DNA from 4 places in the Streptomyces sp. CA-288835 genome. Region 1 is predicted to be linked to each of the others. Evidence: riboswitches for the same ligand, from Rfam matches in the RefSeq annotation. Region 1 holds a riboswitch; each other region holds the start of a gene.

Region 1 (5,799 bases):
GAACGGGATCTGACGAGCTCCATTGTGGACCGCCCCACTGACAACCCGGACCACGCCCCATGCACAGAGGTCCGGGAGGACACGCGCCCGCTCGCTCTCGGCGTAGCCGTTCCGGGAACTTCGCCAGCTGTCAGCGCGCTTGCATACAGTGGCATGACTAGCAGGAATTCAGCAGTTTTCCGCGATCGAAGGGACGTACATGCCCATGGGTCACACGGCCACCGTCGAGGCCGGCTCCGGCGGGCTGACAGCGACCGAGCACCGCCTGGCCAACGGCCTGCGCGTGGTGCTCTCCGAAGATCATCTGACCCCGGTCGCGGCGGTGTGCCTCTGGTACGACGTCGGCTCGCGCCACGAGGTCAAGGGCCTGACCGGACTTGCTCACCTCTTCGAGCACCTGATGTTCCAGGGCTCGGCCCAGGTGAAGGGCAACGGCCACTTCGAGCTCGTGCAGGGCGCGGGCGGTTCGCTCAACGGCACCACCAGTTTCGAGCGCACCAACTATTTCGAGACCATGCCCACGCACCAGCTGGAGCTCGCCCTCTGGCTGGAGGCCGACCGCATGGGCTCGCTGCTCACCGCGCTCGACGACGAGTCGATGGAGAACCAGCGCGACGTCGTCAAGAACGAGCGCCGCCAGCGCTACGACAACGTCCCCTATGGCACCGCTTTCGAGAAGCTGACCGCCCTCGCGTACCCGGAGGGCCACCCGTATCACCACACCCCCATCGGGTCGATGGCCGACCTGGACGCGGCCACCCTGGAGGACGCCCGCGCGTTCTTCCGCACCTACTACGCGCCCAACAACGCCGTTCTGTCGATCGTCGGCGACATCGACCCGGAGGCGACGCTCGCCTGGGTCGAGAAGTACTTCGGCTCCATCCCGGGGCACGACGGCAAGCCCGCCCCGCGTGACGGCTCCCTGCCGGACATCATCGGCGAGCAGCTGCGCGAGGTCGTCGAGGAGGAGGTCCCGGCTCGCGCGCTGATGGCCGCCTACCGGCTCCCGGAGGACGGCACGCGCGCGTGCGACGCGGCCGACCTCGCCCTGACCGTCCTCGGCGGCGGCGAGTCGTCCCGCCTCTACAACCGGCTCGTACGCCGCGACCGTACGGCTGTGGCGGCCGGTTTCGGTCTGCTGCGCCTGGCCGGAGCGCCCTCCCTGGGCTGGCTCGACGTGAAGACCTCCGGTGACGTGGAGGTCCCCGTCATCGAGGCGGCCGTCGACGAGGAGCTCGCCCGGTTCGCCGAGGAGGGTCCCACGGCCGAGGAAATGGAGCGCGCCCAGGCCCAGTTGGAGCGCGAGTGGCTGGACCGGCTCGGTACGGTCGCAGGCCGCGCCGATGAACTCTGCCGGTACGCCGTGCTGTTCGGCGACCCGCAGCTCGCCCTGACCGCCGTACAGCGCGTGCTCGACGTCACGGCCGAGGAGGTCCAGGAGGCCGCCAAGGCCCGACTGCGCCCCGACAACCGCGCGGTGCTCGTGTACGAGCCGATCGCCACCGACGAGGAGACCGCCACCGACGAGGAGAGCGCCCAGTGACCGAGGCCACCGTGACCATCGACTTCCATCCCCAGCCCCAGGCCGGCGAGGCCAAGCCCTGGGCCTTCCCGGCGCCCGAGCGCGGTGCGCTCGACAACGGCCTGACGGTGCTGCGCTGCCACCGCCCCGGCCAGCAGGTCGTCGCCGTGGAAATCCTCCTGAACGCACCGCTGGAGGCCGAGCCGCAGGGCCTGGACGGTGTCGCCACGATCATGGCGCGTGCGTTCTCCGAAGGCACCGACAAGCACTCAGCCGAGGAGTTCGCCGCCGAACTGGAGCGCTGCGGCGCCACGTTGGACTCGCACGCCGACCACCCGGGCGTACGGCTGAGCCTCGAGGTCCCGGTATCGCGGCTCCCGAAGGCGCTCGGTCTGCTCGCCGACGCCCTCAGGGCGCCCGCTTTCGAGGACAGCGAGGTCGAACGGCTCGTCCGCAACCGGCTCGACGAGATCCCGCACGAGACCGCCAACCCGGCCCGCCGCGCCGCCAAGGAGCTCTCCAAGCAGCTCTTCCCGGCGACCTCGCGCATGTCGCGCCCGCGCCAGGGCACCGAGGAGACGGTCGCGGCCATCGACTCGGCGGCGGTACGCGCCTTCTACGAGAAGCATGTACGCCCCGCCACGGCCACCGCGGTCGTCGTGGGCGACCTCACCGGTGTCGACCTCGACGGACTGCTCGGTGACACGCTCGGCGCCTGGACCGGCTCGCCGGCCGAAGCGCGTCCCGTGCCTCCGGTGACCGCCGACGACACCGGCCGCGTGGTCATCGTCGACCGCCCAGGAGCCGTGCAGACGCAGCTGCTCATCGGCCGCGTCGGCGCCGACCGGCACGACCGTGTGTGGCCCGCCCAGGTGCTCGGCACGTACTGCCTCGGCGGCACCCTCACCTCGCGTCTCGACCGCGTCCTGCGCGAGGAAAAGGGCTACACCTACGGTGTGCGGGCGTTCGGCCAGGTGCTGCGCTCCGCCCCGGACGGTACGGGCGTCGCGATGCTCGCCATCAGCGGCTCGGTGGACACCCCGAACACCGGCCCGGCGCTGGACGACCTCTGGAAGGTGCTGCGTACGCTCGCGGCCGAGGGTCTGACGGACGCCGAGCGCGATATCGCCGTACAGAACCTGGTGGGTGTGGCGCCGCTCAAGTACGAGACCGCGGCCGCCGTCGCCGGCACGCTCGCCGACCAGGTCGAGCAGCACCTGCCGGACGACTTCCAGGCGACCCTGTACCGCCAACTCGCCGCGACGGGCACCGTGGAGGCCACCGCGGCCGCCGTGAGCGCCTTCCCGGTGGACCGTCTGGTGACCGTCCTCGTCGGGGACGCCGCCCAGATCGAGGAGCCCGTCAAGGCCCTCGGAATCGGTGAAGTGAGCGTGGTCCCGGCCGAGTAGAGCCGCCGCACATCCCAGGGACCCTGGAGGCTGATGAGCCTCCAGGGTCCCTCTTTGTCCAAATTGATTGGATTGGTTGCGAGTTGGTATGGAGGTTGTGTGTCTGGCCTGTGGCGTGCGCTACAAAAGCCGTCATCCGTTTGTTATTTGAGAGATGACCCGCTTAGCGTCAGTCCGGCTGTCCGTCAGGCACTGCGCCGCACCCGCGGCACCGGACAGTCATCGCCGAGTCCCCGTACGGCGCGAGCCAGGGGAGCCGGGGACCCATCGCAGTCCCTGGGGTGAATCGGGCGCCCTCCAGGAGGGGGCCCGTAGGAGACCTTCCTGCTCCGAACCCGTCAGCTAACCCGGTAGGCGAGAAGGAAGGAAAGGACAAGCCACTTCATGGCGTTCACCCGCGCCACCGGGAAGCACCGTCGCCCGAGCCGTACGAAGCGCACGTCCTCGAGGACCGTTGGCGTAGCGACACTCGCCACCACCGGTGTCATCGGCACTCTGGCCGCCCCGGCGTTCGCCGGCCCGTCCACTGCCAAGCAGACAGGGCTGACCCAGGCCGTCACCATGGGCGACTCGGTCGCCGACCAGATCGACGCCCAGGCCCACGCCCAACGGCAGGCCGCCGAGGAGGCCGCCGCCCGTCAGGCAGCGGAAGAGGCCGCCAAGAAGCGGGCCGCCGAGCAGAAGGCCCGCGCCGAGGCGAAGGCCAAGGCGGAGCGTGCGGCCGAGGAGCGCGCCGCCCGTGAGGCCGAGCGCAAGCGCCTGCTCAACTCCTTCGTCTCGCCGATCAGCGACTCGTACGTCTCGACCGGCTACAAGGCCGGCGGCTCCGTCTGGTCGTCGGGCAGCCACACCGGCGTCGACTTCCACGCCGCCAGCGGCACGACCGTCCGCTCCGTGGGCGCCGGCACCGTCGTCGAGGCCGGCTTCGAGGGCTCGTACGGCAACCAGGTCGTCATCAAGATGAACGACGGGACGTACACGCAGTACGCCCACATGTCGTCCCTCTCCGTCTCCGTCGGCCAGAGCGTCACCCCGGGCCAGCAGATAGGCCTCTCCGGGGCGACCGGCAACGTCACCGGAGCGCACCTGCACTTCGAGGCGCGTACGTCCCAGGAGTACGGCTCGGACATGGACCCCGTCGCCTACCTCCGCTCGCACGGCGTGAACCTCTGACGACTCACCGCACCCTTCCCGAGGGCCCCGGCTCGCCGAGCCGGGGCTTTCGTGCGTCTTGACCGGACGTCTGCCTGTTCTGCGCGACTATGTGTCCAAAAAAACGCCATGGATTCCGGCCCGCCATCGGAATTTCCCGCACTCTGCAATAGAGTCACCGAACGAGCGTCAATCGACCGCGTTTCGCGGGGATTAAGGCGGAGGTCCGGTCATGCGTATTCCCGCGCACTCGGTATGCACGGCGATCCGTGACGACATCGTGGCGGGTGTCTACGAACGCGGCAGCCGGCTCACCGAGGAACTCCTCGCGCGTCGCTACGGCGTCTCGCGGGTCCCCGTGCGGGAGGCGCTGCGCACGCTGGAGGCAGAGGGCTTCGTCGTCACCCGCAGGCATGCGGGCGCGTGCGTCGCGGAACCCACCGAGCAGGAGGCCGCGGACCTGCTGGAGATGCGCATGCTCCTGGAGCCGCTGGGCGCCGCGCGCGCCGCACAGCGGCGTACGGAGGCGCACCTCAAGGTGCTGCGAGGCCTCGTCAGGCTGGGCCAGGAGCGGGCCAGGAAGGGCCAGGGCGAGGATCTGCGCTCGCTGGGCGGCTGGTTCCACGAGACGCTCGCACAGGCCTCCGGCAGCCCCGCGCTGACCTCGATGCTCACCCAGCTGCGGCACAAGATCGCCTGGATGTACGCGGTCGAGGCGCCGGCCCATCCCGCCGAGTCCTGGTCGGAGCACGGCGGCATCGTGGACGCCGTCGCGCGCGGCGACAGCGAGCGGGCCCGGGCGATCACGGCCTTGCACACCGAGCGGGCGACGGCCGCGCACCGGCTGCGCTTTCCCGGGCACGGTGATCGCGTGGAGCGTGTGAGGACTTCGCAACACCCCGTAAACACGGCGAGCCTGCGGCATTAACAGTGGCGCCGTATACAAAGGGGGAGTAATTCGCGGGGGATTATTTCTGCTGCCCGCAACCTGGAATTGCAAAGGGCCCGCCCGGTATTTCGGGCGAGCCCTTTTGGTGCGCGTGCGGGACGGCGTCTTTTGAACGCGACCCTTGAGTCACACAGTTTCGGGCAGCTCTTCGAGCCCTTCCGAAACCAGCTTGGCCAAGCGGTCGAGCGCGGCGTCCGCGCCCTCGGCGTCGGAGGCCAGGACGATCTCCTCGCCGCCCTTGGCGCCCAGGCCGAGCACCGCGAGCATGGACGCGGCGTTGACGGGGTTGCCGTCCGCCTTGGAGATCGTCACAGGGACGCCGGCGGCCGTGGCCGCGCGGACGAAGATGGAGGCGGGGCGGGCGTGGAGGCCCTCGGCCCAGCCGACGTTGACGCGGCGCTCAGCCATGTGATGCTGCCCTTCAGGTGTGCTCAGGTGTGCTCAGGTTGTCTAGACCACTATTCCATACGTGAAGCGCCCCCCGGCGGGCGCCGGCCCGGCAGAGGCCACGAGCCCATGCGGGGGCCCGAGTCGGGCCCCGGACTGCCTCGCGCCATTGTCGGACACGAGCCGTACTCTGGGGCCCATGCAGACCTCGTCGGATCGGCACGAGTATCCCGCCCACTGGGAGGCCGACGTCGTGCTGCGCGACGGCGGCACCGCGCGCATCCGGCCGATCACGGCCGACGACGCCGACCGCCTGGTCAGCTTCTACGAGCAGGTGTCCGACGAGTCGAAGTACTACCGCTTCTTCGCGCCGTACCCGC
Region 2 (5,799 bases), 3.4 Mb from region 1:
CCGGCGCCCGTCATACCGAGCCCGACGAGCAGCGCCCACCACCAGGCGGGCCAGCGGCGCGGATCGCGGCCGACGTCCCGTAGCCGCGGAGGGGGCGCGGTGGGCGTGGCCGCCTCGGTGACCCGTGCGAACCAGCCGGGTCCGGCCTCGACCAGCACCTCGGGCCGGGCCAACACGACGGCGCCCGGCTCCTCGAGCGCGGCGGCCGCGGCGGTGACCGACGGGTCGGACACGTAGACCAAGTGCGGGTCGTCGCCGCTGGTGAACCTGTCACCGTACGGGTCGGACACATGGACGCCGTCCGGGTCGTCGCCGCTCGTGAACCCGTCGACGTACGGCTTGAGGGCGGCCTCGGTCTCCGGATCGCCGGTGCGGACGACCAGCGGGATCGAGCGGCCGGCAGCGGCCTTCCGTACGGTCTCCACATCGGCCGCCGAGACAGGTGACACCTCGACGACGCCGGCCCCGAGCGGGGGCATGGCCCGTACCGTGTCGCGGGCGAGCGAGGGCGGGACGGTTATGCCGAGGCGGACGGTCACGGGTACGCCGGCGATCTCACCGGCGAGGCGCTCAGGCGGGTGGCGGTGGCCGAACCCCCGGGCGATCAGCCGTGCGCCGGCGGGACGGGAGCCGATCGAGGCCAGCAGCCGCAGTGCGGTGCGCTGCGAACGGCGACGGCCGAGGACAGCGGCGGCCGCGCCGCGCAGCGGGTGATACGTCCAGTCCGGCATCAGTCGCCCTTGCTCTCGCTCTCGCCCTTGTTCTTGCTCTCGCTCTTCGTCGCGGTCGCCGGGTCAGCGGGCGCCGTCCAGCCGAGCACCGGCGTCATCGAACGCAGCGTCGCCCGCGTCGGCGTCAGCCGGGCGGCCGTGTCGCGCAGCAGCACCGCGGGCGGCCACGCCAACTGGCCGACTGCGCCGAGGCGGGCGGAGCGGCGCGTGATTGCCTGGGTTCGCGGGCGGCGCAGCAGGTCGTACGAGCGGAGTGCGGCGCCAACGTCCGGGGTGCCGTCGAGGCAGTGGGCGAGGGTGACCGCATCCTCCAGCGCCTGGCATGCGCCCTGGCCCAGGTTGGGGGTCATGGCATGGGCCGCGTCGCCCAGCAGCGCGACCCGGCCGCGTACGAAGGTGGGCAGCGGCGGAAGCTCGTACAGGTCGTGCCGGAGCACCGCCTCCGTGGGGACGGCGGCCAGCAGGGCGGGCACGGGATCTGGCCACGACCCGAACCGGCGCAGCAGTTCGGCGTGCTCGGACGAGGACGAGAGCGAGGGCGAGGACGAGCCGGAGGCCGCTCCCTCCGGCAGCGACGCCGTCGCGAAGCAGTACATCCGCCCGCCCGGCAGCGCCGTGTAGCCGAACCTCTCTCCACGGCCCCAGATCGCCGCGCCCTCGGAGGGCGGCTCGGCGAAGGGCTCGGTGACCATGCGCCAGGCCGGGTAACCGGCGTACCTGGGGCCGGCCGCGTGAGGCCACAAGGTGCGGCGGACCGCACTGCGCAGCCCGTCGGCGCCGACCACGACGTCGGGCCGGGACCCGCCCCCTGTGCCCCCGCGGTGATCGACGACCAGACCGTGGCCGTCGTCGCGGACCGCGGACACCTCGCTGCTCGACCGCAGGCTGTCGGCGGGCAGTGCCTCGGTGAGCACCCGCAACAGGTCCGCGCGGTGCAGGACCACGAGGGGTTGGCCGAAGCGGCGCGCCAGCTCCGCGTTGTCCGTACGGGACAGCCAGCGGCCCCGGCGGTCCCGTACGCCACCTGCGGCCTCGACGGCGCCGAGTGCCCGTACGTCGTCGGCCAGGCCGAGCACCTCAAGCGCGTGCAGCGCGTTCGGCCACAGCGAGATGCCGGCGCCGATCTCGGTGAACTCCGGGGCACGTTCCAGGACTTCGACGCGCCAGCCCCGGCGGTGCAGGGCGATGGCCGCCGCGAGGCCGCCGATTCCGCCGCCGACGATGGTCGCGGCGCGCTGCGGCATGGGTCCTCGCTCTGCTTTCGGGCGTCGCCCGGTCAGGTGGCCGTCGATCCGGTGCCTGAGCGGCATGCGACGCGGCGCAGGTCCGCAGGTCCGGCTGGGAAGCGCCTCATCGCAGCATGGCGGCAGTCGCCTGTCAACGTGCCTAGGGGCCGACCGGCAAGGGGTTCTGCAAGCCCCGCCCCGGACCGCCCCCAGGAACGCGCAATGCCCGAGTTGCCTACATTGCCGCTTTGTTCAGTCTTAGTGGTACTTGATCGCGTGAAATGGGTCACGTGCGGATGGAATGGGCGTTGAAGGCGCACCTCGACAACTTCTGCTTTGCAGAACGTAAGTTGAGAGTCGCGTTCCGGAATAATCGGGCGATTTGCCCCTCGTTTTAGCGAGTTCATAAGGGGCGCACCGGGATTTCGAGGCTTGTTTCGGGTGTGTGCTCTCGCATACGTTCACGTCTCGATCCGGACGGAACGCCTAATCCTGCCGCCGCTCCGGAACCCCATTCGTCCACGCGCTACGGCAGGAGCGGGGGACCCAGGTAAGTCGCCGATCCGGGCAACCGGAACGGCTTGGGGTGAAGTCGCGCTCCCCGCGCGGCCGGGCAGCTCCCGCCCGAACCCGACAGCTCACCTCGCAGGCGCCGGAGAGGAATTCGTCATGCCCGCACGAGGTAAGCACCGCCGTACGAGAGTCAGCCGCATCGCCCGCGCCTTCGTCCCCGTAGGAACGGGTGGCGTCGCGCTCGCGCTCCCGTTCGTGGCGGTGAGCGGTGCCCACGCCGCCCAGCCGTCGGGGCAGGTCACGCAGGTCGCGCAAGCCGCCGCTCCGCAGGTAGAGCTCGTCACGCACAAGGTGGCCAAGGGCGACACCTTGACCAAGATCGCCAAGAAGCATGGCACGAGCGGCGGTTGGCAGGGGCTGTACAAGGCCAACCGTGCGGTCATCGGGAACAACCCGTCGATGATCAAGCCGGGTCTCACGCTGACGGTCGGTACGAAGAAGGCGGCCGCGAGCCCGGCGGCCGCCAAGTCCGCGGCGCCCGCCGCTGCCACGCAAGCCGCCGCGAAGACGTACTCGAACGACCTCGACGGCTGGATCAAGGAAGCCCTGGACATCATGGCCCAGCACGGGATTCCGGGCTCGTACGACGGCATCCACCGCAACGTCATGCGCGAGTCGTCCGGGAATCCGCAGGCCATCAACAACTGGGACTCCAACGCCGCGGCCGGCACCCCGTCCAAGGGCCTCCTGCAGACCATCGACCCGACCTTCAGCGCCTACCACGTGCCCGGCACGTCGACGGACCCCTTCGACCCGGTCGCCAACATCGTGGCCGCCTGCAACTACGCCGCCGACCGATACGGCTCGATCGACAACGTCAACGGCCCTTATTAAGAACGGCCCTTATCAAGAGGGATCGGGGCCCGTATCGGGCCTGAGCAGAACACCGGCCCGGGTACCAGGTACCCGGGCCGACGCACACCCGTCAACCGAGCTTCGCGTTCTGCTTCTTCAGGATCATCGCCGGGATCTTCGTGTCGCTGGGGTAGCCCTTGGAGATGGCCGAGCCGTTCACTGAGAAGTAGACGGCGACGACGTCGGCGCTGCGTACGGCCGCGCCGTGCACCGTATGCGTGACCCCCCTGAACGTCATCGTGGACTTGAAGGCGAGGGATTCGTCGCCTGCCGCATCGGTCTTCTCCGCGGTGACGGTGTCGTGCTTGCCGCTGTTGCCGTTCGCCTTGGCCGTGAAGCCGGCGCCGCAGGAGTCCACCGCCTTGGAGAGGCCGGCCATGGCGGACTCCGCCTTGCCCTCCTCCTCGTAGGCGTTGAGCGTTATGTAGTTGGACGGTTTGGTGAGCGGGTTGATCGACGCGAAATGGGTGAGGAAGGCCTGCGGTTCGCCCAGCGGGAGCTGGTTCATCGCGTACGCCAGTGGGGCGCAGACCTCTTTGTCGAGGGTGACCTCGTCCTGAGACTTGGCGAAGGCGTACTCCGGGTCCAGGTCTGCCTTCGCGACTTCGTAGTCACCGCCTATCTCGGCCTGGGTGACCATGAGCTTCGCCAGGCGATCAGCCGGGTTCGGCCCCTTCGAAGGGGTGGCCGAGGCCTCAGGTTTGGGCTTGTCCGCCGCCGCGTCCGTCTCCGAGTCACCGCCTCCGCAGGCGGTCAGGCCGGTGAGTACGGCTATGGAGAGGGCGCCGGCGGTCAGGGCAGCGGATCTCTTCATTCCTCTTCCTTTCCTTATCGATGGCTGCCGGTGGAAGCAACTGCCCTACTGGCCGGGGAACTTCCAGATGAACGGCTCCCCGTCCTCCTCCGCCCAGCGGACCTCCATCTCCTTGGCGTTCGCCGGGATCAGGTACGAGTCGCAGAAGGTGTGGCTCTCGCCCGTCTTCCAGCTCTCGACGTCGTACGGGTCCTCGCAGCCGGGCGCGTCGTCGGCGGCGCCGATGAGCAGGGTGCCCCGCTTGCCGTCCGCCCAGATGCTGGTGCCGTCGGCCGCGTCGGAGTCGGACGTCAGGGCCGGGCCGCCCTTGTGCGTGAACTTGAGGTGCGCGACCGCGAGCACCATGCCCTTGGCCTCCGCCTTGTCCTGCACCAGTTCCTGAGCCTCGGCCTCGGTGCCGACGTCCACCTTCATGGCGGTGATGTCGTACGTGACCTTGCCGTCCTCTTCCTCGACCTTGCCCTCGGCGCTCTCGCCCGTGGCCATCTCGCCACCGGAGGCCGCCTCGGCCGGAGTCGCCGCCGCCTTCGCCTTGCCGGCGGGCTTCTTCGCGTCGGCCTTGTCCTCCCCGCCGCCGCACGCCGTCAGCGCGAGCGCGAGAACGGCGACGGGCGCGGCGACGCGCAGGGCGGTTTTCTGGTGCAGCAAGACAAGCTCCTTGTGGGTGTTGTGATTGTGGGGGGATCTACTCGCGCAGGCAGCACGGCGGCGCGGCGCCACAACGGCACGGCACCACAGCGGCATGGCCACAACGCGGAACAGCCACAGCGACAGCCACAGCCGCGGCACAGCCACACAGCGCTACGCGGTCGGAGGTGCCGATTGCGATGCCGGTGCTCTACGGGGCTGCAAGCCACCGGAGTTGCACCAGGAAAGGCCCAACTGCTCGTCGGGCAGACGACGTTCCCCGTGCGCGGACCCGCTCGAACTCCCAGCGGAAACGCGATCAACAGATCCTGGGGTACCGCCCCTCACACTGTCAACAAGGCTGAACACTCACCGTCACCGGAGGCGCGAGCGTGCGGTCGCGGGGCGCCCTCCGACCTGGAAGGTCATCCCCCGGCCCACACCGCCCGCTCCTTAACGCGTGAGTAATTCGTGCAGGAACGGTGGCCTCCGCATGGCGATCACGTGTCTCGCGGGCGTCACGCCGTTCGCGCTCGCACAGCGAAACCTGCTCAGCAAGGCCCGTACTCAACGGGGAACCAACCGGCCTTCGTTGCGCGTGGATAACGTCGAGTCCTGTGAGGTTCGCGATCGTTGGCGCGCCTTGAGGGGCTTATGCGCCCCTGATACGGTGCGATGACTTGACACTCATTCCAGCACTCAAGTCGCTGGTTATTCGGCCAGGTCGGGCGGTACGTCCGATGCCGAATGGAGTGTCCCAAATGACGGAAACCTTCTTGGGTGTACGGGGAGCGGTTGCGTGAAGATCCAAGAGCGTACGGGGGCGGGTAACAACCGTTCCGCGGCGCCGGCTCAGCCGGCCATGGGTGAGCGTCTTCCCACGCCACCTCGCGAGCGCAAACCGGCACTCGCCGCTCTCGCCGTGCTGCTCATCCTGGTCGGCGCGCTGGGGGCGACGATGCTCGTGCTGCGC
Region 3 (5,799 bases), 1.2 Mb from region 1:
AATAGCTATGGACAGGCCCGCGCGGTCCTTGCCCGCCGCGCAGTGCATCAGCGCGGGCACGCTGTCCTCGGCCATCGCGTGCAGTACGTGGGAGTGCTCGGCCGTGCGCCCCTTGATGATCGAGCGGTACGACACGATCATCCGGTTCGCCGCCTTGCCGTCCGCGAGGATCATGCGCAGCTGGTCCAGATCGCCGTCGCGGACCATCGTCCAGAACTCGGCGCCGTGTGCCGGGTCGGTCAGCGGCAGGTTCACATTCCGCACGCCCGGCAACTCGACGTCGGGCCCCTCCAGCTTCTTGTCCGCGTCATTGCGGAAGTCGAAGATCGTGTGCAGGCCCAGTGAGGCGAGGAACGCGGCGTCCTCCTCGGTCGCGTGCGCGAGATGGCCGCTGCGGAACAGTCGTCCGGGCGCCACGCGTCGGCCGTCCTCGGTCGGCAGGCCGCCCACATCCCGGAAGTTGCGCACTCCGGTCAGCTCGGGCTCGGTCGACGGGACCTGCTGCGTCACGGGGGCTCCTCCCAGTCGGCGGCCGACGCTGTTGTCGGCGGGGCGCGCTCTCGACCATACGACATGCGTTCGTGGGCCATTCAGTTGTCCACAGGCGGTGCCGGGGCGTTGTCCACAGGCGGTACGGGCGAGGCGCGGACGCCTGCGATGATGTTGTGCTTGAGCGAGCTTGTTCGGATCTGTGAGGACTTGATGGTGGAGATCGGCAAAGACGGTCGTACGTGGCTGCTTTCGGGGCCCACGAGCAGTTATGCCCTGCGGCTCACGGACCAGGACGAGCTGCTGCATCTGCACTGGGGGCCGCGCATCGAGCTCGCGGACGCCGAGGCGCTGGCCGCGGCTCCCGGACCGAAGTACTGGCCCTTCGAGTCCCCGCTCGACGGGCACGAGGAGTACCCGGTCGAGGGCGGCCCCCGCTTCGTACGGCCGGCGCTGTCCGTGCGGACGGACGAGCGGCGCGGCACGGAGTGGCGCTTTGAGGCGTACGAAGTGGATGAATCCGATGAATCGGACGGGGTCGAACTGCGGCTGCGGTTCTCCGACTCCGGGCTCGGCATCACGCTGCACTACCGGATGCGCCCCGCCAGCGACGTCGTCGAGCGCTGGGTGACCCTCGCCAACGAAGGGCCCGCCCTGGAGGTCCTGCGCGCCGACTCCGCGACCTGGACGCTGCCGGAGCGCGAGGGCTGGCGGCTGTCGCAGCTGCACGGGCGCTGGGCGGCCGAATCCCAGCTCGTACGAACAGACCTCACGTACGGCGAGAAGGTCATCGGCAGCCGGCGCGGTCACACCGGGCACCAGCATCTGCCGTGGGTCGCGCTGGACGTCGAGGGCGCGGCGACCGAGGAGCACGGCGAGGTGTACGGGTGCGCGCTCGCTTGGTCCGGCTCCTGGCGGATCGCCGTGGCCCAACTCCCGGACGCGCGCGTGCAGATCACCGGCGGCGCCGGGTACGACGAATCCGGCCTGGTGCGGCTGGAGCCGGGCGAGAGCTTTGTCACCCCGGTCTTCGCGGGGCTGTGGAGCGATGGCGGCTTCGGCGGGGCGAGCCGGGCCTGGCACGCGTACCAGCGGGCGTATGTGATCCCGGACGCGGACCAGGACCGGCCGGTGCTCTACAACTCCTGGGAGGCCACGGAGTTCGACATCTCCGAGGAACAGCAGCGGGCGCTCGCCCGGCGGGCCGCGGCGATGGGCGTGGAACTGTTCGTGGTCGACGACGGCTGGTTCGGGAAGCGGACCAGCGACCGGGCCGGGCTCGGGGACTGGACGCCCAACCCCGACCGCTTCCCGGCCGGGCTCAAGCCCCTCGCCGACGACGTGCACGCCCTGGGCATGCAGTTCGGGATCTGGGTCGAGCCGGAAATGGTCAATGCGGACAGTGAGTTGTATCGAGCGCATCCCGAATGGATTCAGTACCAACCAGGACGAAAGAAGACAGAGCTGCGTAATCAGCTCGTACTGAACGTCGCGCGCGAGGACGTCCAGGAGTACCTGTGGGAGCAGCTTCACGGGCTGCTCTCCAGTGCTCCGATCGACTACGTGAAGTGGGACTTCAACCGCTGCTTCACGGACGCCGGCTGGCCCGGGGAGGCGTACCCGCAGCGGCTGTGGGTCGACCATGTGCACGCCCTGTACGGCCTGTTGGACCGGCTGCGGGCCGCGCACCCCGGTGTCGCCTTCGAGTCCTGCTCCGGTGGTGGCGGCCGGATCGACCTCGGTGTCATGGCGCGTACGGACCAGGTGTGGACCTCGGACAACACCGACCCGCTCGACCGGCTCGCCATCCAGCACGGTTTCAGTCAGATCCACCCGGCGCGGGCCATGGCCGCCTGGGTCACCGACAGCCCCAACAAGCAGCTCAACGGGCGCGTGAGTTCGCTGCGCTTCCGCTTTGTGAGCTCCATGGCCGGAGTGCTCGGGGTCGGTGGTGACCTGACCGAGTGGAGTGACGAGGAACTCGCCGAGGCGCGGGACTGGGTGGCGCTCTACAAGGAGATCCGGCCCGTGGTGCAGCGTGGCGGCCTCTACCGACTGCGGGCACCGGAGGGCGGGCTGAGCGCCGTGCAGTACGTCCATGAGGACCAGGTCGTCGTCCTTGCCTGGCTCCAGGCTCAGCGTTACGGCGAGCCCGTGGCGCCCGTACGGCTGCGGGGGCTCGACCCGGTGGCGACGTACGAATGCCTCGAAACGGGCGAAGTGTACAAAGGTGCCGTGTTGTTGCATCACGGACTTCGGACCGGCCTGCGCGGGGACCTTGATGCGGCAGTTTTCCGTCTGCGTCGCATCTGAGAGTTGTGTCCGTATTGGAGTGCCTTCATTCCAACTCGCTCTGGAATGGGCACTCCTGAATCCGTGATGCGTGAGCAGCGTCATATTCGTGACGGTCCGCTGTCGCCATGTTCACGTAATTCAAGCGCGTTTACAGGGGATTTCAGCAAAGCCGGAGAGCGGTGATTCACGGAGCGTGACGGCGATTTCGGTCAAGGATCAAGAGAATGGGGCACATAGGCAACCCAAAGCTTGTCCCTGCGCGTCTTATTCGCTTACGTTCACGACCAATCCAGGCGGACGCCTAATCCTGCCGCCGCCTGGAATCCGCACACCGATCCGTACACGGCAGGAGCGGGGGACCCACAGGTACAACGCCTGATCCGGTCTCCGGAACAGGCTTGGGGTAAAGCTGCGCGAAAGCGCGGCCGGGCATCTCCAGCTCGCACCCGACAGCTCACCTCGCAGGCGCCGGAGAGGAATTCGCCATGCCCGCGAAGGGTAAGCACCGCCGCCCGAAGTCCGCGCGTTTCACCCGCTCGATCGCCGTTGCCTCAACAGGCGGCGCCGCTCTCGCACTTCCTTTGCTGGGAGCCGCCGGCGCACAGGCCGCGACTCCGCAGAGCGCGAACGCGTCTGTTTCCGACAAGGCCGAAACTGTTTCCCAGAAGGCCGTTGAGTCCGCTCCGGTCGCCGCTCAGAAGAAGGCCGCGACCAGGACGTACGAAGTAAAGACGGGCGATTCTCTCTCGAAGATCGCCAACGCCCAGAATGTCAGCGGTGGCTGGAAGAAGCTCTACGCCGACAACCGCCAGGTCGTCGGCAGTGACCCCGGGCTCATCCACCCGGGCCAGAAGCTGACGATCGGCAAGAAGGCCGCCGCGCCTTCCGGCGCCAACGAGGCCAAGGCTCCCCAGGCGGCCGCGGCCCCCAAGACGGCCGCGGCCCCCCAGGCACCCGCGAAGAAGGCCGAGCCCGCCAAGGCCGCCGAGGCGCCCAGCAGTTCGAGTGGCTTCACCATGCCGGTCGACGGCGCGACCGTCAGCACGCCGTACCGGATGTCGGGCGGCATGTGGTCCAGCGGCTACCACACCGGCGTCGACTTCGCCGCCGCGACCGGCACGTCGCTCAAGGCTGTGGGTGCGGGCACTGTCGTCTCCGCCGGCTGGGGCGGCGCGTACGGCAACCAGGTCGTCATCCAGCTCAACGACGGCCACTACGCCCAGTACGCCCACCTTTCGTCCCTTTCCGTCTCACAGGGGCAGTCCGTGACCGCCGGTCAGCAGATCGGTCTCTCCGGCGCGACCGGCAACGTCACCGGCCCGCACCTGCACTTCGAGATCCGCACCACGCCGGACTACGGCTCGGACGTGGACCCGATGGCGTTCCTGCGCTCGCACGGCGTCTCCGCCTGACGCCACCTGAGCGCCGCCGCGGGCGGATCGCGTCTCCCTCTCACGCCGAAGGCCGGACCCCTGATCCCCGGGTCCGGCCTTCGGCTTGTTCGCGGGGTCGACAGAGGTGGCGGGCTGCCGTCAAGATCTCCGGGCAAGCGCTTTCTGTCCCGCCCTGACGCCAGCCGAGGAGACGCTCCATGACGACCCGCAGAGCCTTCGGAGCCCTGGCGGCCGGTGCCGCCCTCGCGGCCGTGGCCCCCGCGCACACAGCGAGTGCGCATGCCTCGAGCGCGTCGGCGGGCCACCGCCGGGGACGGCTCATCGCCCGCGACGACTTCCGGCACGGACTGGGGCAGTGGGCAACGGAGTTGCAGGAGGGCGGCAGGGTCACCGCGTCCGGCGGGGTCATGGAGATCGAGGTGCCGAGCGGCGCCACGGTCTGGTTCAAGCGGAAGATCGCCGGGCCGTACGTCATCGAGTACACGGCCACACCGGTCTCCGCGGGCGGTGTCAACGACCGGGTGTCGGACCTCAACAACTTCTGGAACGCCGTCGACGTCCGCTCCCCGGACGACCTCTTCGCCACCCAACGCGGCGGCGCCCTCGACGAGTACGACTACCTCAAGACGTACTACTCGGGCTACGGCGCCAACTACAACTCGACCACGCGGCTGCGCCGTTACGTGGGCCAGGCGGGCGTCCGGCCGCTGATCTACGACTACACCGAGCCCTTGCTCGTGGCGAACCGGCCCCACCGCGTCCGGATCGTCTCGCACGGCTCGACCGTCCAGTGGTGGAACAACGGGCGGCTCGTCTTCGACTACGCCGACCCGGAGCCGTACACGAGCGGGCACTTCGCGTTCCGGACCGTATGGAGCCATTTCCGGATCACGGACTTCCGGGTGTGGGAGCTCTGTATTCCGAGTTGACCGGGACTTTACGCGTGGCTTATCTCACCGTCCGTCAACCCTTTCCTACGGTCGCGTAGCTCACATCGAAAGGTGAATCATGGCTCGATGTGGCAGACGATTCGAAGAATGACAGCAGATCAGTGATCGGGTCGTACGTGGCGGTGGGGGACAGTTTCACCGAGGGCGTCGGCGACCCCGGGCCCGACGGGGCGTTCGTCGGCTGGGCCGACCGGTTCGCGGTACTGCTCGCCGACCGGCGCGCTGAGGGCGACTTCGACTACACGAACCTTGCCGTGCGCGGGAAGTTGCTCGACCAGATCGTCGAGGACCAGCTTTCGCGGGCCATCGAGTTGGCGCCGGACCTCGTTTCCCTTTCCGCGGGTGGTAACGACATCCTTCGGCCGGGGACCGATCCCGACGAGGTCGCTGCTCGCTTTGAGGGTGCCGTTGCCGAACTCGCGTCGGCTGTCGGGACGGTGCTGGTGACAACCGGCTTCGATACTCGGGGTGTGCCGGTGCTCAGGCACTTGCGCGGCAAGATCGCTACGTATAACGGGCATGTGCGGGCGATTGCTGATCGGTACGGGTGTCCTGTGCTTGACCTTTGGTCGCTGAAGACCATTCAGGATCGGCGGGCCTGGGACGGTGATCGGCTGCATCTGTCGCCGGAGGGGCACACGCGGGTTGCGCTGCGCGCGGGGCAGGTGCTG
Region 4 (5,799 bases), 2.8 Mb from region 1:
GGTGCCGGATCCTGCGTTTCCATTCCTCGGGGTGCATCTCACTCGGGGGATCGACGGCGGTGTTCATATCGGGCCGAATGCTGTGCCTGCGTTGGCCCGGGAGGGGTATGACTGGCGGACTGTGCGGGCTCGGGAGTTGGGGGCGACGCTTGCCTGGCCGGGGGCTTGGCGGATTGCTCGGCGGCACTGGCGGTATGGCGGGGGTGAGCTTCGGCGGTCGGTGTCGAAGAGGGCGTTTGCTGAGGCTGTGAGGCGGTTGTTGCCGGCGGTGACCTCGGATGACCTGGTTCCGGCTTCTGCGGGGGTTCGGGCGCAGGCCGTTCTTCGGGACGGCACGTTGGTCGACGACTTCCTTCTGCGGGAGGGGGCGCGGACGGTTCATGTGCTGAACGCGCCGTCGCCTGCGGCTACCGCTTCGCTGCCGATTGGGCGTGAGGTTGGGCGGAGGGTTCTGGTGGCGCTGGGGCGGGCGTAAACGCGGGGTTTTCTTTCCCCAGCCCCGCCCCTTCCCGAAACTGAGGGCTCCGCCCCCAGGCCCCCGCCTCCGGCGGGGTGGGTGGCGCCTACGGCGGGTGGGTGGGGGCGGGTGCCTACCGGGGTGGGGGGTGACAGTCGTGTCGCGGCTGCGGGTGCGTCGTGGCTTGTCGCGCAGTTCCCCGCGCCCCTAAAGGCAAAAGCCTGCGACTGCCCGCACCCTCATGGCCCCGCAGCCGCCCACGGCGGCAAGGGGACGGGGCGGGGGTGTGCGCCCGCAGCGGCCGGCGCGCCAACACCGGCACCCTCTACCAGCCAACAGCAACGCGCGCCGGTCCGAGGACGGACACCCCCGACGCGGCCCCGCACCCACCAGAAACCCAGGGGCGCGAGGAACGGCGCGAGCAACCACACACAACCCGCAGCCGCCCAACCGCCGGAGGCACCCCGCGTGGGCGCGACCAGCCACAACGGCGCCGCAGCCGACAACAAACCCAACCGCCCCACCGCCGGAGGCACTCGTACAATCAAACCCACTGTGTCTGAGCGTCAAAACACCGAAGAGCCGCGCCGCTCCCGCCCCCGTGCCAAAGGCGAACCCCGTTTCCCCGATGGCCCCCGCGCCGACCCGGCCGGCTCCCACTTCGAGCGCCGGATCCGTAGCTTTCAGCCGCGCCGGAGCCGGGTCACCCATGGGCAGGCGGACGCCTTGCAGCGGCTGTGGCCCAAGTGGGGGCTGGATATCGATGGGCGGCGGACGATCGATCTGAGCGATCTGTTCGGGAACGACAAGCCCGTGGTGCTGGAGATCGGGTTCGGGATGGGCGAGGCCACCGTGCAGATGGCCGCCGATGATCCGGACACGAACATCCTCGCCGTCGATGTGCACACCCCGGGCCAAGGGAACCTGCTCAATCTCGCCGACCGGAACGGGCTGTCCAACATCCGGGTCGCCAACGGTGACGCGATCATCCTGCTCAGGGAGATGCTCCAGCCCGACTCCCTCAGCGGACTGCGCGTCTACTTCCCGGACCCCTGGCCCAAGAAGCGTCACCACAAGCGTCGCCTCATCCAGCCGGACTTCCTCACGCTCGCCGCGTCCCGCCTCAAGCCCGGTGCGCTGTTGCACTGTGCCACGGACTGGGAGCCGTACGCCGAGGTGATGCTCGAAGTCCTCAGCGCGCACCCGGACTTCGAGAACACCCAGCCGGACGGCGGCTACGCGCCCCGCCCGGACTTCCGTCCGCTGACCCGTTTCGAGAGCCAGGGCCTGGACAAGGGCCATGTGGTGCACGACCTGCTGTTCCACCGCGTGCCGCACCGCACCCCAAACGGCGCCCGACGCAGCACCCCATAAGCCATCCCGAACCCAGCGAACCCAGCGGGGCGCAAACGTACCGTCGCGTGCCCACCCCCTCCCTGGTTAGGGTCGATGTTGTGGCCACCAGTCCCCCGTATCCGGCGTACCCGCCGTACCCCCCACCCCCCGGCACCCCGGTCGGAGGCACCCGGCGGCATACGCACTGGTGGCGCCGCAGATGGGTGCGTTACGGCGCGCTGATCACCCTGCTCGCCCTCTCCGGTCTCGTCATCCTGGCCCTGGTCCGCGAACAGACCGGCACCGAGGGCTTTTTGGTGGGCCTCGGCCTCGCCGTGCTGCCCGTCCCGCTGCTGATCGCCGCGTTCCGCTGGCTGGACCGGGTCGAGCCGGGCCCCTGGCGGAACCTGACGTTCGCGTTCGCCTGGGGGGCCTGCGCGGCGGCGCTGATCGCGATCGTGGCGAACAGTTTCGCGACGCGTTGGATAGCCACGGCCACCGCGGACCCCTCCAGCGCCGACACGATCGGCGCGACCGTCATAGCGCCCATCGTGGAGGAGAGCGCGAAGGCCGCCGCCGTCTTACTCGTCTTCCTGTTCCGCAGACGGGACTTCACCGGCATCGTCGACGGCGTAGTGATAGCCGGAGTCACCGCGACCGGCTTCGCGTTCACCGAGAACATCCTCTACCTCGGCACCGCCTTCGGCACCGACCAGCTGAGCGGCGACGGCGGCATCGCCTCCGTCACCGCCGCCACCTTCTTCGTACGCGTGATCATGTCGCCCTTCGCGCACCCGCTGTTCACCGTGCTCACCGGCATCGGCTTCGGCATCGCGGCGCTCTCCGCGGACCGCCAGCACATACGACGCGTGCTCCTGCCCTTCACGGGCCTGCTGCTGGCGATGGGCATGCACGCCCTCTGGAACGGCTCGTCGACCTTCGGCACGTACGGCTTCTTCGCGGTGTACGCGGCCTTCATGGTGCCCGCGTTCGGCCTGCTGACCTGGCTGGCCATCTGGACCCGGCAGCGCGAACTCGGCACGATCCGCACCGAACTGCCCGCGTACGCGATGGCGGGCTGGCTGACGGTTCCCGAGCCGTTCGTGCTGGGCTCGATGAAGGCGCGGAGGCTGGCCCGCGAGTGGGCCACGCATCACGGCGGCCGCCCGGCGGGGCGGGCGGTCGCGGAGTACGAGGCGTACGCGACCTCTCTCGCGTTCCTCCGCCACCGGGGGCGCCGCGGCCGCGCGGGCACCGATTTCGTCGTACGGGAACGGGAGTTGCTCAACGAGCTCTGGGCCCGCCGTGAGCTGGCTCGCCCCGCGCTGGCGTACGCGGCCCGGGCCACGGCTCCGCCGCCGGCGCCGCCGCCGTGGCCGACGTACGGGAACTCGTACGGGCAGGCGTCGCCCTACCCGGCGTACAACCCCTACCGGAACTAGGCGCTCCGCTGGAGGTGCAGTGATTCGGCTGCGGGCCGGTGGGGGCTGGTCGCGCCCACGCGGCGGAGCCGCAAATCGACGCAGCCCCGCGCCCCTATCGGGGCCTGCGGCCCCTCAAGCGGGCGCGGTACCGCACTGGGCTTCACCAAAGCCGCCCAGCCCGGAACCAGGCGAAAACCAAGACGCCACCCGCTTCTCGTCCGAAAGCGAATGGCGTCAAAGATCTTGCAGGACTTACGGGTTGAGCCCCTTGCTCCGCAGCCAAGCCATCGGGTCGATCCCATCCCCGCCCGACGTCTTGACCTCCATGTGGAGGTGCGCCCCGGTGACATTGCCGGTCGCGCCGACGCGGCCGATGACCTCGCCCGTGCTGACCTTCTGGCCGACGCTGACGCTGATCGAGGACTGGTGGGCGTACCAGACCTCCGTGCCGTCGTCGAGCTTGAGCTTGGTGAGGTAGCCGTACGAGCCGTTCCAGCCGGCCTCGGTGATGGTGCCGCTGTGGACGGCCTTGAGCGGCGTGCCCGAGGGAGCGGCGAAGTCCAGGCCGGTGTGGGTCCCGGAGGACCACAGCGCGCCGGACTGCCCGAAGGTCGAGGTGATGGTGTACGAGGACGTCGGCAGCGCGAAGCTCTTGGCGAGCTCGGCGAGGCGCTCCGCCTCAGCCTTCTGCCGGGCCTCCTCCGCCGCCTTCTCCTTGGCGGCTTCGGCCTTGGCCTTGGCCTCTTCCCGCTCCTTGGCGGCCTGGTCGGCGGCCTTCTTCGCGGCGGCGGTCGCCGCGGCCTGCCGGGCCTCCTGGTCCACCTGATCCTGCTGGCGCTCGGCCTGGAGGATGATGCGGGCGCGCAGGGCCTCGCCTGCGTCGGAGTTGCCCTGCTCGGCGTCCGCGGTGCTCAGACCGGCGTGGGTGAGCGGAGTCGTGGAACCGGGCTCTTCGTCCGTGTCGCCCGAGATCAGCGGAAGGTCGGGAAGCGTGATCGAGACCGGCGGCTTGCCGGTGTTCGCGCTGGCCATGCCGCCCGCGCTGACGGCGGCGATGACGCCGACGCCCAGAACCGTGGAGCTGCGTGCGAGGCCTCCGCCGCGCTGCTTGCCGACGCGGTGCCTGCCGCGTACGGGCTTGAGGGAATCCTCAGAGGGGTTCCACTCCTCCCAGGTCTCCTCGTCCTGGCGTTTGCCGTAGCCGAATGTGTCGGGCTCCTCATTCGGCGCGAACGAAGTCTGGGGGGCAGGCCGGTTGGACGCCACGTAGGCGCACTCCTTTCCTTCCTTCCGCCTACCGGGTTAGCTGACGGGTTCGGAGCAGGAAGGTCTCCTACGCGCGTTGCTCACGGTGTCTCCACCGGAACAACGCCCGATTCACCCCAAGTTGGTGGTTCCCCGGTTCCCTTGCGGGATTCGGCGCGTGCGCACGGAGCCGACTCTTGTGTCGGCTGGGACGACCGCGCTGCGTTATCGAACGTTAATAGAGGCAGGCCCTGGATTCCAAGCTGTTCTGGAGATTCGTTGGCAGTCTTGGCCTGGACTTTCAGGTCATCACTGGGATGAATCGGGCGAGTTGATCGTGACTCAGCTCCAATTCACTGCTGTGACTGCTGTTGACAATGTTTCAGTTGTTATGCGGAGTGGGTTCGTCCGACTACGGAAGGTGATACGACGCCGCCTCCGGCATCATGCGTCCGCCTCACCAGTCGCCCTCACGGTCTCCGGACCGCCAGCAGCGCCATGTCGTCCGTCGCGCCGCCGACTCCCGTATGCCGTACGACTTCCTCCACGAGCGTGGCCAGCAGCGCCCGGGGTCCGTGGAAGGTCCGGCCCGCGAGCCTGTCCGCCGGGTCGAAGAAGACGCCGTGCCGGTCCCGGGCCTCGGTCACCCCGTCCGTGTAGAAGAGCAGGGTGGCTCCGGCGGGGAACGGGACCTCCTGCGCCCGGTCGGGCCACGGGCCCAACTCGCCCATCCCGAGCGGCAGTGCGGGGTCCTCGTCCTTCAGCGTGTCCAGCGAGCCGTCGCCGTAGAGCATGAGCGGCCCCGGGTGGCCGCGGTGGACGAGGCGTACGACGGCGTCGGCGTGCGGGATTTCGGCCAGTACGGCGGTGGTGAAGCCCTCGAACGCCTCGAGGCCGCCGCGCCGGGCGGCCTCGCGCACCAGTGCTCGCTCCAGCCGCTGCGCCACCGCCTCCAGGGTCGCCTCCTGCTCGGCGGCCTCCCGGAAGGCCCCGATGAGCACGGCCACGGCCGCCACCGCGCCCATGCCCTTCCCGCGTACGTCGCCGACGACGAGCCGTACGCCGTGCGGGGTGTCCTGCACGGCGTACAGGTCGCCCCCGATGAACGCGTCCGCCTGCGCCGCCTCGTACCGCGCCGCGATGTCGAGCCCGCCGATCCGTTCGGCCGGTTCGGGCAGTACGGCGCGCTGGGCCGCCTCCGCGATCTCGCGGGCGGAGGCGAGACGTTGGTCACTGCGGCGCACGAGGCGGTTGATGGCGAGCGCCAGCACGGCAACCGCGGTCGCGGTGGCCACCTCGGTGGCGGCGCCCACGTCGAAGTCGCCCCTGATGTGCAGC

What was found. Region 1 has a riboswitch for cyclic di-AMP ahead of ACQEVY_RS12120 (M23 family metallopeptidase). Riboswitches for the same ligand answer to the same signal wherever they lie in the genome.
Region 2: it holds a riboswitch for cyclic di-AMP, as region 1 does, so the genes downstream of both, ACQEVY_RS27660 (transglycosylase SLT domain-containing protein) here and ACQEVY_RS12120 (M23 family metallopeptidase) in region 1, are expected to answer to the same signal.
Region 3: it holds a riboswitch for cyclic di-AMP, as region 1 does, so the genes downstream of both, ACQEVY_RS06905 (M23 family metallopeptidase) here and ACQEVY_RS12120 (M23 family metallopeptidase) in region 1, are expected to answer to the same signal.
Region 4: it holds a riboswitch for cyclic di-AMP, as region 1 does, so the genes downstream of both, ACQEVY_RS24945 (M23 family metallopeptidase) here and ACQEVY_RS12120 (M23 family metallopeptidase) in region 1, are expected to answer to the same signal.

What each region holds. Positions count from the first base shown of each region.
Region 1 is NZ_JBNJMW010000001.1:2,672,247-2,678,045, reverse strand. It holds gene ACQEVY_RS12130 (M16 family metallopeptidase) at 200-1,543, shown strand; gene ACQEVY_RS12125 (M16 family metallopeptidase) at 1,540-2,931, shown strand; cyclic di-AMP (ydaO/yuaA leader) riboswitch at 3,145-3,302, shown strand; gene ACQEVY_RS12120 (M23 family metallopeptidase) at 3,316-4,104, shown strand; gene ACQEVY_RS12115 (GntR family transcriptional regulator) at 4,316-5,011, shown strand; gene ACQEVY_RS12110 (HPr family phosphocarrier protein) at 5,159-5,440, opposite strand; gene ACQEVY_RS12105 (GNAT family N-acetyltransferase) at 5,619-5,799, shown strand, end outside.
Region 2 is NZ_JBNJMW010000001.1:6,061,791-6,067,589, forward strand. It holds gene ACQEVY_RS27650 (hypothetical protein) at 1-731, opposite strand, end outside; gene ACQEVY_RS27655 (FAD-dependent monooxygenase) at 731-1,975, opposite strand; cyclic di-AMP (ydaO/yuaA leader) riboswitch at 2,472-2,622, shown strand; gene ACQEVY_RS27660 (transglycosylase SLT domain-containing protein) at 2,627-3,364, shown strand; gene ACQEVY_RS27665 (hypothetical protein) at 3,456-4,199, opposite strand; gene ACQEVY_RS27670 (hypothetical protein) at 4,245-4,847, opposite strand; gene ACQEVY_RS27675 (hypothetical protein) at 5,626-5,799, shown strand, end outside.
Region 3 is NZ_JBNJMW010000001.1:1,503,464-1,509,262, reverse strand. It holds gene ACQEVY_RS06915 (tyrosine-protein phosphatase) at 1-510, opposite strand, end outside; gene ACQEVY_RS06910 (alpha-galactosidase) at 703-2,802, shown strand; cyclic di-AMP (ydaO/yuaA leader) riboswitch at 3,104-3,267, shown strand; gene ACQEVY_RS06905 (M23 family metallopeptidase) at 3,270-4,196, shown strand; gene ACQEVY_RS06900 (DUF6250 domain-containing protein) at 4,376-5,107, shown strand; gene ACQEVY_RS06895 (SGNH/GDSL hydrolase family protein) at 5,230-5,799, shown strand, end outside.
Region 4 is NZ_JBNJMW010000001.1:5,509,651-5,515,449, reverse strand. It holds gene lhgO (L-2-hydroxyglutarate oxidase) at 1-475, shown strand, start outside; gene trmB (tRNA (guanosine(46)-N7)-methyltransferase TrmB) at 1,013-1,831, shown strand; gene ACQEVY_RS24950 (PrsW family intramembrane metalloprotease) at 1,912-3,234, shown strand; gene ACQEVY_RS24945 (M23 family metallopeptidase) at 3,469-4,482, opposite strand; cyclic di-AMP (ydaO/yuaA leader) riboswitch at 4,493-4,648, opposite strand; gene ACQEVY_RS24940 (PP2C family protein-serine/threonine phosphatase) at 4,932-5,799, opposite strand, start outside.